DNA from 2 places in the Enterobacter cloacae complex sp. HYC074_NIDB genome. Region 2 is predicted to be linked to the other one. Evidence: predicted binding sites of a transcription regulator. Region 2 holds the regulator's gene; the other holds the start of a gene.
The links. Region 2 encodes sigma-54, which starts transcription at its own class of promoters, with help from an activator protein. Its sites were predicted from a motif close to GTTGGCACANNTTTCGCTNT; they were not measured.
Positions count from the first base shown of each region.

Region 1: O1724_RS14225 (branched-chain amino acid ABC transporter substrate-binding protein) is a predicted target of sigma-54. The motif match lies at 1,292-1,311, and genes of this name have one in related genera.

Region 1 covers NZ_CP114214.1:2,917,419-2,924,653, forward strand. The annotation lists gene tyrP (tyrosine transporter TyrP) at 1-75, shown strand, start outside; gene O1724_RS14220 (YecA/YgfB family protein) at 392-1,060, opposite strand; gene O1724_RS14225 (branched-chain amino acid ABC transporter substrate-binding protein) at 1,472-2,593, shown strand; gene O1724_RS14230 (ABC transporter permease subunit) at 2,662-3,576, shown strand; gene livM (high-affinity branched-chain amino acid ABC transporter permease LivM) at 3,588-4,862, shown strand; gene O1724_RS14240 (ABC transporter ATP-binding protein) at 4,859-5,734, shown strand; gene O1724_RS14245 (ABC transporter ATP-binding protein) at 5,731-6,447, shown strand; gene O1724_RS14250 (hypothetical protein) at 6,611-7,081, shown strand; gene O1724_RS14255 (LysR substrate-binding domain-containing protein) at 7,087-7,235, opposite strand, start outside.
Region 2 covers NZ_CP114214.1:4,216,638-4,223,872, reverse strand. The annotation lists gene elbB (isoprenoid biosynthesis glyoxalase ElbB) at 1-646, shown strand, start outside; gene mtgA (monofunctional biosynthetic peptidoglycan transglycosylase) at 643-1,368, shown strand; gene npr (PTS phosphocarrier protein NPr) at 1,408-1,680, opposite strand; gene rapZ (RNase adapter RapZ) at 1,677-2,531, opposite strand; gene ptsN (PTS IIA-like nitrogen regulatory protein PtsN) at 2,577-3,068, opposite strand; gene hpf (ribosome hibernation promoting factor) at 3,151-3,438, opposite strand; gene rpoN (RNA polymerase factor sigma-54) at 3,461-4,894, opposite strand; gene lptB (LPS export ABC transporter ATP-binding protein) at 4,942-5,667, opposite strand; gene lptA (lipopolysaccharide ABC transporter substrate-binding protein LptA) at 5,674-6,228, opposite strand; gene lptC (LPS export ABC transporter periplasmic protein LptC) at 6,197-6,772, opposite strand; gene kdsC (3-deoxy-manno-octulosonate-8-phosphatase KdsC) at 6,769-7,235, opposite strand, start outside.

The DNA of each region.
Region 1 (7,235 bases), 1.3 Mb from region 2:
GTGTTTGGGTGCGGTGTGGCGATTATTCTGGTGCAGATTTTGATTGCAGCGGGGATGCTGCCGGAAGTGGGATAACTTATTTATACAGGTCCTGAGGTACTGTTCCGTTCACCTTAAGATCAACAGAATATAATTTTTTCACAGCATGTGAACGGGATAAGGGGGCCGCGGCGGCCCCCTTATCAATCCCCGCGGCCCCGCGGAAAATCGGTGCTTCGCACTACGCTCACCTCCCGACCATCTGCCTGCGGTCGGCTCAACTCGACATCCTGTCTCGATTCGCCTCTGGCCGCCATCCATGGCGTCCAGCCCTTGTCATCTGGTCTCCGGTTCGCCGATTTTAGCGGGGACTCAACACCCGTGCCCCATTCAGGCCACAGTAATTAATGATTTAATGCAGGCAGCAGCTTTTAAACTTCTTCCCACTCCCGCACGGGCACGGGTCGTTACGCCCCACCTTCGACCCGTTCACGATCGGCTTTTTCGCTTCCGGCTGCTGCGGGTTAGCCACCCAGTAGTTATACAAACGCAGCACCGCAGGCTGAATGCTCTCGATGCTGGCCATATACTCCTCTTCGGTCAGCGCATCCAGCTTCTCGCTGTTCTCTTCCGTCCCGTGCAGGGCAATCACCGCCAGGTCCGCTTCCAGCGCTTCCGGCAGGGATGACCAGTCCGTCAGCGCCACGCCGCGCATGTAGCCATAGCACCACTCTTCCACCACGGTATAGCTCTGACCGTCAACGTCGTTATAGCCAAACAGCGGTTCAAACTGATCCGGGTATTCGCTCAAACGCTCGGCAATATCGTTCATGTGCTTAAAGCAGAGATCGATAAAACGGTTCATCTCACGATCGTTTTTCCAGCGAGGAATATATTTCTCACCACCCCAGACCGCCACCAGCCAGGTGTCGGGCTCCACCACAACGGGACCGGAAAGTACTGCGGTAAGCATGCCGTCCAGTTCGGACACGTCAATCACGGATGCATCGTCGTGACCGTAAGAGATTAATGTCTCTTCCAGCCACGCCATCTCGCTTTCATTTAATGGGCCTTCAGCCATTGCTGATACTCCTGATAAAAAAAACGATCCTGACATATATCGCCGCGCGTGCCTATCTGAAGTTTAGGTCTTTATTGCTGCAAAAACGTGCAAATCGTGACCGTTGCACAACTTATGGGCTTTGTTGTTAAGGAGATGTGATCTCCGCTGTAAATTCATATCATCCCGCAAAGGCGCATAAAACGGCGCTCTATACTCAACGTGTTGTGACCCGGTCAAGGGATTAACCATTCTGGCAACCTTTTTGCTTAATGTTCTGCGCGCTTCGCGGTGCGTGGGATCCTCGCCGTATTAAGCATGAGATTGCTTCTAAAGTGCATTTTGTTCTCGCTCTTGTTTTTGGATTTACGATGCCATCAGGCGTTCGGGTTTATACCTGGTGCAAAAACCTCTTTGCTAAGGAACATAATAATGTCGCTGAAATTTACCAAAACTCCCCTCTCCCTGGTGCTGGCCGGTTGTCTGGTGACGGCCTTTTCCGCGCAGGCCGATATCGTCATCGGCGTGGCCGGGCCGTTCACAGGCCCGAACGCAACCTACGGCGATCAATACTGGCATGGCGCTACGCAGGCGGCGGAAGACATTAACGCCGCCGGCGGGATCAACGGTGAGAAAATCAAACTGGTTCAGGGCGACGACGCCTGCGAGCCCAAACAGGCCGTCGCCGTTGCCAACCGCTTAGTCGATCAGGATAAGGTGAAAGCGGTCGTCGGCCACTTCTGCTCTTCGTCGACCATGCCCGCCTCCGAGGTCTATAGCGATGCCGGGATCCTCTCCATCACTCCCGGCTCAACGAACCCACTGATTACCGAACGTGGCATGAGCGACATATTTCGCATGTGCGGACGTGACGACCAGCAGGGCCAGGTCGCCAGCGATTTTATTCTTGATAAGCTGAAAGCCAAACGGGTGGTCATCATCCACGATAAAGACACCTACGGTCAGGGGCTGGCGGATGCCACTAAAGCGGCGCTGGCGAAACGCGGCGTTAAGGAGGTGATGTACGAAGGGTTGTCCCGCGGGGAGAAAGACTTTAACGCGCTGGTGACCAAAATCGGCGCACAAAAACCGGACGTGGTGTTCTTCGGGGGCTGTCACCCGGAAGCGGGCCCGCTGGTTCGCCAGATGCGTGAACAGGGCGTGCAGGCGAAGTTCTTCTCGGGAGACTGTATCGTCAATGAAGAGATGGTCACCGCCGCCGGTGGGGCACAGTACACCAACGGTATTTACATGACCTTCGGTAAAGATCCGCGCCTGATCCCGGACGGAAAAGCCGTCATCGAGAAATTCCGCACCGGTAAATTTGAACCTGAAGGGTACACCCTCTACGCCTACGCGTCTGTGCAGGCTATCGCGGCGGCATTCAAGGCCACGAAAAGGACGGATTCCGCAAAAGCCAGCGAGTGGCTGAAGGCCAACCCTGTCGACACGGTGATGGGTAAAAAAGCCTGGGACAGCAAAGGTGACCTCAAAGTCTCTGACTACGTGGTCTACCAGTGGGATGACAAAGGCAAATATAAAGAAGTGCCATAACGGGACGGAATCTGCTCAGCGCCGGCAGGTCTGACTGTCGGCGTAACCCTTTATTCAGGTGCGCGACCATGAGTACATTCTTTCTGCAACAATTAATTAATGGCTTAACGCTGGGGTCGGTCTACGGTCTTATCGCCATCGGCTACACCATGGTGTACGGCATCATCGGTATGATCAATTTCGCTCACGGCGAAGTGTATATGATCTCCGCCTATCTCTCGGCCATTGGCCTGGCCCTGCTGGCGTTTTTTGGACTCCACTCCTTTCCGCTGCTGATCCTGGGGACGCTGGTTTTCACCATCGTGGTCACTGGCGTTTATGGCTGGACGATTGAGCGCATCGCCTATAAGCCGCTACGCAACTCGACGCGTCTGGCGCCGCTGATTTCGGCCATCGGGATGTCGTTGATACTGCAAAACTACGTCCAGCTCAGCCAGGGCCCGCGCCAGCAGGGCGTGCCCACCATGCTTGATGGCGTGCTGCGTTTTCACCTTGGCGAAGGGTTTGTCCAGATAACCTATACCAAAGTCTTTATCCTCATCGCCTCGTTCGCGGGCATGCTGGTGCTGACCTGGATTATCAACCGTACCCGCTTAGGACGCATGTGCCGTGCGGTACAGCAGGATCGTAAGATGGCCTCCATCCTGGGTATCAACACCGACAGAATAATTTCGCTGGTGTTTGTTATCGGCGCAGCCATGGCCGGGCTGGCGGGCGTGCTGATCACCATGAATTACGGCACCTTTGATTTTTACGTCGGGTTTGTTATCGGCATCAAGGCCTTTACGGCGGCGGTGCTGGGCGGCATCGGCTCTTTGCCCGGTGCGATGCTTGGCGGGCTGATTCTGGGCGTTGCAGAAGCGCAATTCTCCGGGATGGTGAACTCGGATTATAAAGACGTGTTCTCGTTTGGATTGCTGGTCTTAATTCTGATCTTCCGTCCTCAGGGGCTGCTGGGCCGCCCTGTCGTGGCTAAAGTGTAAGGAACAACGCGATGACCTCTGACGGTTTTTCCCTGAAGCGCTGCATTCTGGACGCAATTTTTTCCGGAATGATCGCCCTGATTATTTTCGGCCCGATTGCGGGTGTGATACTGGATGGTTACAGCTTTACCTTTGACGGCCAGCGGCTGGCGTGGATTGTTGGCACGGTGATGGTGGGACGTTTTTTGCTGAGCGCCTTTTCAGCTACGGCGGCCGGAAGACGTTTACAGACGCGGTTTGAATCCGACAATGCGGGCGTGTATGTCCGGCCGCCGGCGTATAAAAGCCGCATGCGCTGGATCATTCCGCTGATTGTCACGCTGGCGATCTGCTTCCCGTTTGTAGCAACGAAATACCTTCTGACGGTTGCCATTCTCGGACTGATCTACGTCCTGCTCGGTCTTGGGCTGAACATTGTTGTTGGCCTGGCAGGGCTGCTGGATCTGGGTTATGTCGCCTTCTATGCCATCGGCGCTTACGGGCTGGCGCTCGGGTATCAGTATCTGGGGCTTGGGTTCTGGAGCATGCTGCCGCTGGCGGCGCTAATGGCCGCGGGCGCAGGCGCCCTGCTTGGCTTTCCGGTGTTGCGCATGCACGGGGATTATCTCGCCATCGTCACGCTCGGGTTTGGCGAGATCATCCGCCTGGTGCTGAACAACTGGCTTAACTTCACCGGAGGGCCTAACGGCGTTTCAGCCCCTGCCCCAACCTTTTTTGGCCTTGAGTTTGGCCGACGCGCCAAAGAAGGCGGCGTCCCCTTCCACGAGTTCTTCGGCCTGACCTATAACCCCAACATGAAGTTTATTTTCATCTATGCGGTACTTTTCCTGGTAGTCATGCTGGTGCTCTACATTAAACACCGGCTGACCCGAATGCCCATTGGACGGGCGTGGGAAGCGCTCCGTGAGGATGAGATTGCCTGCCGTTCCATGGGGCTGAATCACGTTCTGGTCAAACTCTCGGCCTTCACCCTGGGCGCATCGACGGCAGGTATCGCCGGGGTGTTTTTTGCCACCTACCAGGGGTTTGTTAACCCGACCTCTTTCACCTTTTTTGAATCGGCCCTGATCCTCGCCATTGTGGTCCTGGGCGGGATGGGCTCCACCGTCGGCGTCGTACTGGCCGCCTTTGTGCTGACCGTCACGCCGGAACTGCTGCGCAGCTTTGCGGAATACCGGGTGCTGCTGTTTGGCATGCTGATGGTGGTGATGATGATCTGGCGTCCTCGCGGTCTGATCCGCATCAACCGCAGCGGATTTACCGTGCGTAAAGGAGTGGCGCCATGAACGCAACGATTTTACGTGTAGAACATCTGATGATGCACTTCGGCGGGATCAAGGCCTTAAACGACGTCAATCTTGAGGTGCAGCGCGGCTCCATTACCGCACTCATTGGGCCTAACGGCGCAGGAAAAACGACCGTCTTTAACTGCCTGACCGGTTTCTACCGGGCCTCCGGCGGCAACATTCTGTTCAATGCACGAAATAAAACCACCAATGTCATTCAGGTGCTCGGCCAGAAATTCCAGCCGGGCGACTGGCTCAACCCGGCGCAGCTTGGTCAACGCCTGTTCTATAAAATGTTTGGCGGCACGCATCTGGTGAACCGCGCGGGTCTTGCGCGCACGTTTCAGAACATCCGCCTGTTCCGCGAGATGTCGGTGGTGGAAAACCTGCTGGTGGCACAGCACATGCGCGTCAACCGCAATCTGCTGGCGGGGGTGCTGAATACCCCTGCGTATCGTCGGGCAGAGAACGATGCGCTGGACCGGGCGTTTTACTGGCTGGAGGTGGTGGATCTGGTGGATTGCGCGAACCGTCTGGCCGGGGAAATGTCCTATGGTCAGCAACGACGCCTCGAAATCGCCCGCGCCATGTGTACCGGCCCGGAGATGATTTGTCTCGATGAACCTGCTGCCGGCCTGAACCCGGTGGAGACGCACAAGCTGAGTGAGATCATCCGGTTCCTGTGCGACCACCATGACATCACGGTTTTGCTGATCGAGCATGATATGGGGATGGTGATGGGCATTTCAGATGACATCATTGTGCTCGATCACGGCGATGTAATTGCCAGAGGTAAACCGGCTGAGATTCAGCACAATGAAAAAGTGATTGCCGCGTATCTGGGCACCGACGAAAGCGAGGTAAATCTGTGAGCGAACCGATGCTTCAGTTTCAGGATGTGGATGTTTTCTACGGGGTGATCCAGGCGTTGAAGCAGGTTTCGCTTGAGGTTAACGAAGGGGAAACCGTTGCCCTGATTGGCGCTAACGGCGCGGGGAAGTCAACATTACTGATGTCTGTCTTTGGTCAGCCCCGGATCCGCAACGGGCAGATCCTCTTCTGCGGCGAGGATATCAGCCACAAATCTACCCACTATGTTGCCACCGGCGGCATCGCGCAGGCACCTGAGGGACGACGCATTTTCCCGGATATGTCTGTAGAAGAGAACCTGCTGATGGGGACAATCCCCGTCGGCAATCAGCATGCAGCGGAAGATATGCAAAGCATGTTCGACCTCTTCCCTCGCCTCAAAGAGCGACGTAACCAGCGGGCGATGACGCTTTCAGGCGGTGAACAGCAAATGCTGGCTATCGCCCGCGCGCTGATGAGCCGTCCTAAACTTCTGCTGCTGGATGAACCCAGCCTCGGCCTCGCGCCAATCGTGGTTAAACAGATCTTCCAGACGCTGCGCGAACTGGCCCGTAACGGAATGACGATTTTTCTGGTCGAGCAGAATGCGCACCACGCGCTGAAGTTGTCCGACCGCGGCTATGTGATGGTTAACGGCCAGATTCGGTTAAGCGGCAGCGGCGAGGCGTTGCTGAAGGATCCGGAGGTGAGGAAGGCGTACCTGGGTGGAGTGTGAAACGAAAAGGCTATAGTGAGAAAAACTCACAGTGATTGCCATTATTAATCGTTTTTCTGATGCGACCGCATTCAAATATCATCTTCACGACCCGCCTTTGCGCGGGTCGATAAAACGTTCAGCCGCAAACTGAATAATAATGATAAGAGGATCCGGGGCAAATATGACACTTGATGCGTTATATCAGTTATTGAAAACTGTATTACCACCTGACACCGATTCAGCCGATGATTTACAAGATTTTATGGCCATGCTTATGGCGACGAAACATCACTCTGAGGCTCTGTCACCGTTTGCGCAGCGCGTATACATGCTATCCGTTGCCCATCGCGACCCTAAGCAAGCGGCTGCGCTGATTTCAGCCTGTCATCCTGAAGCAGGAAAGCCCCTTCCGCTGCTCGACTTCTCCGGCTGGCCGGACGTGCGTTACGCCACGTCGGGTGAATTACAGACGCCCGAGACTGAAGAATATTTTCACAGAATTTCGTCTGCCGCCACGCTATTACGCGCGGCAATCATTGACGCTGAGCAACAGAAAAACACGCCAGCATTTTATATTCTGGATAAGGTACTCAGCCTGAACAGCGCTTTGCCAGAACGTTATAAAAAGATGGCAAACATATCTTATTCATAACGGTATTAATAAACCCGACTGTCATCGTATTCCAGATAATCGATATCCAGCGCCGGAACGACCGGGGTATGGTTTTGCAGCCAGGCCAGAAGATGCTGAATGCTCTCTCTTTTGAGTGAATTTTTTGGCCAGACGAGGTAGTAGCCATCCCCCG
Region 2 (7,235 bases):
AGTGGGTGTCGTGCTGAGCGGATGTGGCGTTTACGATGGTTCAGAGATACACGAAACCGTATTAACGCTGCTGGCATTATCGCGGCAGGGGGCAGACGTTATCTGCTTCGCGCCGGATAAAACTCAAGCAGATGTAATGAATCATCTTACCGGCGAGCCAATGGCGGAAAGCCGTAACGTGCTGATTGAAGCAGCACGTATTGTGCGTGGAGATATTCATCCGCTGGCACAGGCCGATGCCGCTGAACTTGATGCGCTCATCGTGCCGGGCGGCTTTGGCGCGGCAAAAAACCTGAGCACGTTTGCAACAGAAGGCCCGGCGTGCCATGTCGATCCCGATTTGAAAGCGCTATCGCTGGCGATGCATGCAGCAGGTAAGCCGCAGGGCTTTATCTGCATTGCGCCAGCCATGCTGCCGAAAATTTTTGATTTCCCGCTGCGGCTCACGATCGGAACCGACATTGATACCGCTGAAATTATCGAGGATATGGGCGGCGAGCACGTGCCATGCCCGGTCGACGACATTGTGGTGGATGAGGACAACAAAATCATCACCACGCCGGCGTATATGCTGGCGCAGAACATCGCTGAGGCTGCCGCAGGCATTGAAAAGCTGGTGGACAGAGTGCTGGTTCTTACCGAATGAGTCGTAAATTATCCCCTGGCGGGTGGTTAAAACGGATCCTGCTGCGTATTGTGCTGGTCCTGGCCGTTTTTTGGGGCGGAGGCATTGCGCTGTTCAGCATCCTGCCCGTCCCGTTCTCCGCCGTGATGGCAGAGCGGCAGATTAGCGCCTGGCTCTCGGGTGATTTTGGCTATGTTGCCCACTCAGACTGGGTCGGCATGGATGAAATCTCCCCGTGGATGGGGCTGGCGGTCATTGCGGCAGAAGATCAGAAATTCCCGGAGCACTGGGGTTTTGACGTGGCGGCTATTGAGAAGGCGCTGGATCATAATGAACGTCATGAAAACCGCGTCCGCGGCGCGTCGACGCTTTCTCAGCAGACGGTAAAAAATCTGTTCTTATGGGACGGTCGCAGCTGGGTAAGAAAAGGGCTGGAGGCCGGGCTGACGCTGGGAGTCGAGACGGTGTGGAGCAAAAAACGCATTTTGACCGTCTACCTGAATATCGCGGAGTTTGGTGACGGCGTGTTTGGCGTCGAAGCGGCATCGCAGCGCTATTTTGGCAAGCCCGCCAGCAGGTTGACTATGTCCGAAGCGGCACTCCTTGCCGCCGTGCTGCCGAACCCGCTGCGTTTTAAGGCCAGCACCCCGTCAGGCTACGTGCGAAGCCGCCAGGCGTGGATTATGCGCCAGATGCGTCAGTTGGGTGGGGAAGGGTTTATGGAGCGAAATAATCTTATGTAAGGCGGGTAAGCGCAGCGCTACCCGCCGACATGGCGAACGTTAGTCTTCGTCAAACCCGGCGTTAAACAGGGCAATCACTGCCGCCAGCGCTTCTTCTTCCTGCGGGCCGGTGGCTTCAACTTCAATCTGGCGGCCTTTGGCAGAATCCAGCATCAGCAGGGCGATCACGCTATTGGCTTCTGCCTCGGTTCCCTCGTCGTTGCGCAGCAGCACCTCAGCATCAAAACCCTGCATCAGCTCAAACAGCTTCATCGCCGGGCGCGCATGCATGCCCAGCTTATTGGTGATTTCGACGGTCTGTTTTACGGTCATGTTTTGCGTTTTTCCAGCGTGCGATGACGGGACTGAACGTTCTTTCCGCGTGAGCGGAAGTAATCGGCCAGCTGTTCGGCAATATAGACCGAACGATGTTTACCGCCGGTACAGCCAATCGCCACCGTCAGGTAGCTGCGATTGTTTGTTTCCAGCATAGGTAACCATAGCTCAAGGTAGCTTCGCGTCTGGTAGATAAAATTGTGTACTTCTGTGTGTCGGTCAAGGAACGCCGCCACCGGCTTATCCAGACCGGTCATCGGACGCAGTTTCGGATCCCAGTGCGGGTTCGGCAGGAAACGCACATCAAAAACGTAATCCGCATCGATAGGTATGCCGTGCTTAAAGCCGAAGGATTCAAACACCATCGTCAGTTCACGCTCGCGCTTGCCGAGTAAGCGCGTACGCAGCATTTCCGCCAGCTCGTGGACGGACATTTCAGAGGTGTCGACAATCAGGTCGGCCCGCGAACGCAGCGGCTCAAGCAGATCGCTCTCTTTATCGATGGCGCTTTCCAGCGAAAGATTTTTACTGGAGAGCGGATGCAAACGACGTGTATCGCTGTAACGGCGGATCAGCGTGTTGCGGTCAGCGTCCAGGAACAAGAGCTGAGGCGAGAAGCATTCCGGCAGGCTGTTCATTGCCTGCTCGAAGATTTCCGGCGATTCCGGCATGTTACGCACGTCAATACTGACGGCGGCAGAGATTTGCCTGTCCGCCAGCGTCCGCGCCAGATCGGGTAACAACACTACCGGCAGGTTATCTACACAGTAAAATCCCATGTCTTCCAGCGCGCGCAGGGCCACGGACTTCCCGGACCCCGAACGACCGCTGACGATCATCAGCACCATGTTCCGTTTCTCCTCAGGGCAGCCGTTCTGAAGGCCCTTTCCCGATTATGCCTCATCCTGATTGCCTTCTGCTTCAGTGATAATTTGATAAAGCTCTTCATCACTTTGGGCTGAGCGCAGTCGACGACAAATGGTTTTATCCGCCAGACGTTTGGCAACCAGCGACAGCGTGTGCAGGTGGGTCTTGGTCTGATCGGCAGGAACCAGCAGCGCGAAGAGCAGATCCACAGGCTGGTTATCAATGGCGTCAAAAGCGATAGGCGTTTCCAGTTGCACAAACACCCCCACGGCACGCAGCGTATCTTCTTCCAGCTTGCCATGCGGGATCGCAATGCCATTGCCGATGCCGGTACTGCCCATTTTTTCACGAGTCAGAATGGCTTCAAACACGATCTGCGGCGGCAGACCCAGCTGTTTTGCGGCCAGCTCACTGATGATTTCCAGCGCACGTTTTTTGCTCTGGCAGTGAACGCCACTGCGGGTACAATCCTGGTTAAGGACATTGCTCAGTTGAAGAGCGGAATCGTTGTTTATCATAATTTCACCTAAGCGCTAACTGTACAAATGGCCTGTTGTGTTTCACAACAGGCCGTCCTGCACCCGTTAACTGCCCGGACAATTAGTGTTGTTTCAGTTTATCTTTATGTTTATTGAGCTGTCTCGCAAGCTTATCAATCAAGCCGTCGATAGCCGCGTACATGTCTTGCCCTTCCGCACTGGCATGGAGTTCCCCTCCGTTGACGTGCAGGGTCGCATCCGAGATATGCGTCACTTTCTCCACTTTCAACACAACATAGACCTGGTTGATCCTCTCGAAATACTGCTCGAGTTTCGCAAACTTAGTGTTTACAAAATCGCGTAAAGCCTCAGTAATCTCGACGTTATGTCCGGTGATATTGAGCTGCATAGTGTCTTCCTTATCGGTTGTGTCAAACCAGTTGTTTACGCTGGTTAGACGGCGGAATGGATAAAGACTCTCGATACTTCGCGACAGTACGACGTGCCACCATAATACCCTGATCGGACAGCATGGTGGTTAACTTACTGTCACTGAGTGGCTTCGCGGGGTTCTCCGCGGCGATCAACTTCTTCACCAGTGCGCGAATGGCCGTCGACGAGGCTTCGCCGCCGCCTTCGGTGTTCACGTGGCTGGAGAAGAAATACTTAAGCTCAAAAATACCGCGTGGGCTGTGCAGATACTTCTGCGTGGTCACGCGGGAAATGGTTGATTCATGCATCTCGACGGCCTGGGCTATGTCCGCCAGCACCATCGGTTTCATAAACTCTTCGCCCTGCTCAAAGAATGCCTGCTGCTGTTCGACAATACAGCGGCTGACGCGCAGCAGCGTGTCATTACGGCTCTCCAGACTCTTAATCAACCAGCGTGCTTCCTGAAGGTTGCTGCGAATGTATTGATTATCAGCGTCGTTACGGGCGCTGGTGCACATGGAGGCGTATTGCTGGTTGATTTGCAGGCGAGGAATGCTGTCGGCGTTCAGTTCAACGACCCAGCGGCCATTGTGTTTTCTCACCAGCACATCGGGAATGACATATTCCGGTTCGCTGGTCTGAATCGACTGCCCCGGACGCGGATCGAGCGACTGGATCAGATTCACCGCTTCCTTCAGCACCTCTTCTTTCAGGCGCGTGACGCGCATCAGGGTGCGGAAGTCGTGGTTCGCCAGCAGATCCAGATGATCGCTGATGATGAGCCGGGCTTCGTCAATCCACGGTGTCTCTTTAGCAAACTGCGAAAGCTGGATCAGAAGGCAGTCACGCAGATCTTTCGCGGCGACGCCAATCGGGTCGAAACGCTGAACGCGTTTCAGGACGGCTTCGATCTCTTCCAGTTCAATCTCGTCATCGCCGATGCTTTCAAGAATCTCGTCCAGCGTCACGGTCAAATAGCCCGTGTCGTCAACGGCATCGACAATCGAGGTGGCAATGGCGCGATCGGTATCGGAGAAAGGCGTCAGCTCCACCTGCCACATCAGGTAGTCCTGAAGCGATTGGGTAGTTTCGCCCTGGTAGACCGGGAGTTCATCGTCCTGGTAGTCTGCACGCGTCCCGGAAGGGGTACCCGCGGTGTAGATTTCATCCCAGCTGGCATCCAGCGGCAGTTCGTCCGGCATCTCTTTCTGTTCGAGTGCATCTACGGAGTCGAGCGTTTCTGTGTCCTGCGTCTGCTGGGCGTCTACCTCGTCATGAAGATCGGTCTGCTCCAGCAGCGGATTGCTGTCCAGCGCCTGCTGGAGCTCCTGCTGGAGTTCTAACGTGGACAGCTGCAACAGACGGATTGCCTGCTGGAGCTGCGGCGTCATGGCCAGTTGCTGGCTGAGCCGTAATTGCAAACCTTGCTTCATGTTCAGAGCGTTTTTCTCCGGTTCGGCGTGACTTAACCTCTACCCTATCAGAGTCTGAAGTCTTCCCCAAGGTACACGCGCTTAACATGCTCATCTTCGAGGATTTGCTGCGGCGTACCGTGGGCAATCAGATGGCCCTGGCTCACTATGTAGGCGCGCTCACACACCGCCAGCGTTTCACGAACGTTGTGGTCCGTGATCAGTACGCCAAGCCCGCTGTCGCGCAGGTGTTCAATGATACGTTTGATATCGATAACGGAGATGGGGTCAACGCCCGCAAACGGTTCATCCAGCAGGATAAATTTCGGGTTTGCTGCCAGCGCGCGCGCAATCTCAACGCGGCGGCGTTCACCACCGGACAGCGCCTGACCGAGGCTGTCGCGAAGGTGTTCAATATGAAACTCTTCCATCAGCTCGTTCGCACGGTCAGTGCGCTGCTCGCTGGTCAGATCGTCACGGATCTGGAGCACGGCCATCAGGTTGTCGAACACGCTTAAGCGGCGGAAGATAGACGCTTCCTGCGGCAGATAGCCGATGCCACGACGCGCGCGGGCATGCAGCGGCAGCAGGCTGATATCTTCATCATCGATAATGATGTTGCCGGCGTCACGTGGGACGATGCCCACTACCATGTAGAAGGTCGTAGTTTTACCCGCGCCGTTAGGGCCAAGCAAACCCACGATTTCGCCGGAGTTGACGGTCAGACTGACATCTTCGACGACGCGGCGGCCCTTATACGCTTTCGCGAGGTTTTTTGCAGTTAAAGTTGCCATAACGAATTAGTTACTCTTTTTCTTTGCCGGAGCCTGACCGTTGTTCTTGTCCTGCAACTGCGAAGGCACAAGCACGGTCGTGACGCGTTTGCCTTTTTCGCTGGAGGCCTGCATTTTCTGCTCTTTCACCAGATAAGTGATCTTGTCGCCTTTGATATTGCTGTCCAGCTGTTCCAGGTAAGCATTACCGGTCAGGATGACCAGATCCTTCGCCAGTTCATAGTGCATATGCGAGGCATGGCCTTTCACCGGCTTGCCGTTGTCCTGCATCTGGTAGAAGGTGGCCGGGTTGCCATAACCATCGATAATCTCTTTCCCCTGCTCACCGCCCGGACGGGTAACGACCACTTTGTCGGCGTTGATTTTGATGGTGCCCTGGGTCACAACGACGTTGCCGGTAAAGGTGACGACGTTACCCTGCATATCCAGAGACTGGGTATCGGATTCAATATGAATCGGCTGTTCGGTGTCGCCAGTCACAGCAAGCGCGGGAAGACTGGCCGCCAGCAGCGCGCTGGCGATAACAACTTTAAGGCTGAGTTTGTTTGTTTTGAATTTCATAGGAGGTTCTAACCTTTTCAATCAGCTCGGCGTTTTTGCTGCGTAAGTTCCCGCGCATTCTTAAACCGCTGGAATTAAATGTTGTGCCATACAGGGTGACTAAATCCTGCGACGTGACATCCTGGGTGACCAGGTTGATCTGGGCGTTATCCGTCGTAATTTTTCGCAGTTGCGCGTCAGCGGTCAGGGCGTTGACTTCAACGTGACCATACAGGTAAAGCATACGGTCATTTGTCAGTTTTGCCCGGTCAGACTTGATTGACCACGTCGGCACTTTGTCCGTATCAAAGGTGGTCAGGACCGGCTGGGTAAACCACGAGGTGCCGTCATCTGAAAAATATTCTACATGCTGAGCAACGAGGCGATAGTTCAGCGCACCTTCCGGGCTATAGACCACGGTGTCGCTGTGATCGCTTTTATAGGTCGGGTCGCTCGTGTTAACCACTTCCGCTTGCGTATCATCGCGGTCAGCGAGATTTACGCCAATCAGTATCAGGGCGACAAGCGCAAGCAGAATGATAACCCAACGTCTGGTTTTACTCATATCGATTGCCCTTTCGCCTCATCAAGCTTGCCCTGCGCCAGCAGAAGCAGATCGCAGACTTCACGGACGGCGCCACGGCCACCGTGAATATGGGTAACGTAATCAGCACGCGGGATCAGCAGCGGGTGCGCGTCAGCCACGGCGATGCTCAGACCCACCTCCGCCATGACTGGCCAGTCGATCAAATCATCCCCGACGTATGCCACATTCTCTGGCGCAATGGCCAGTTTTCCCAGCAAATCCCGGAAGGCTACCATCTTATCAGACTGTCCCTGATAGAGATGCGTAATGCCCAGCGTTTCACACCGATCTTCTACCAGTTTAGCTTTCCGCCCGGTGATGATTGCAACTTCAATACCGGACGTGAGCGCACAGCGGATACCGTAACCGTCGCGAACGTTAAAGGCTTTCAGCTCTTCGCCGTTATTGCCCATATAAATCAGACCGTCGGAGAGCACACCAT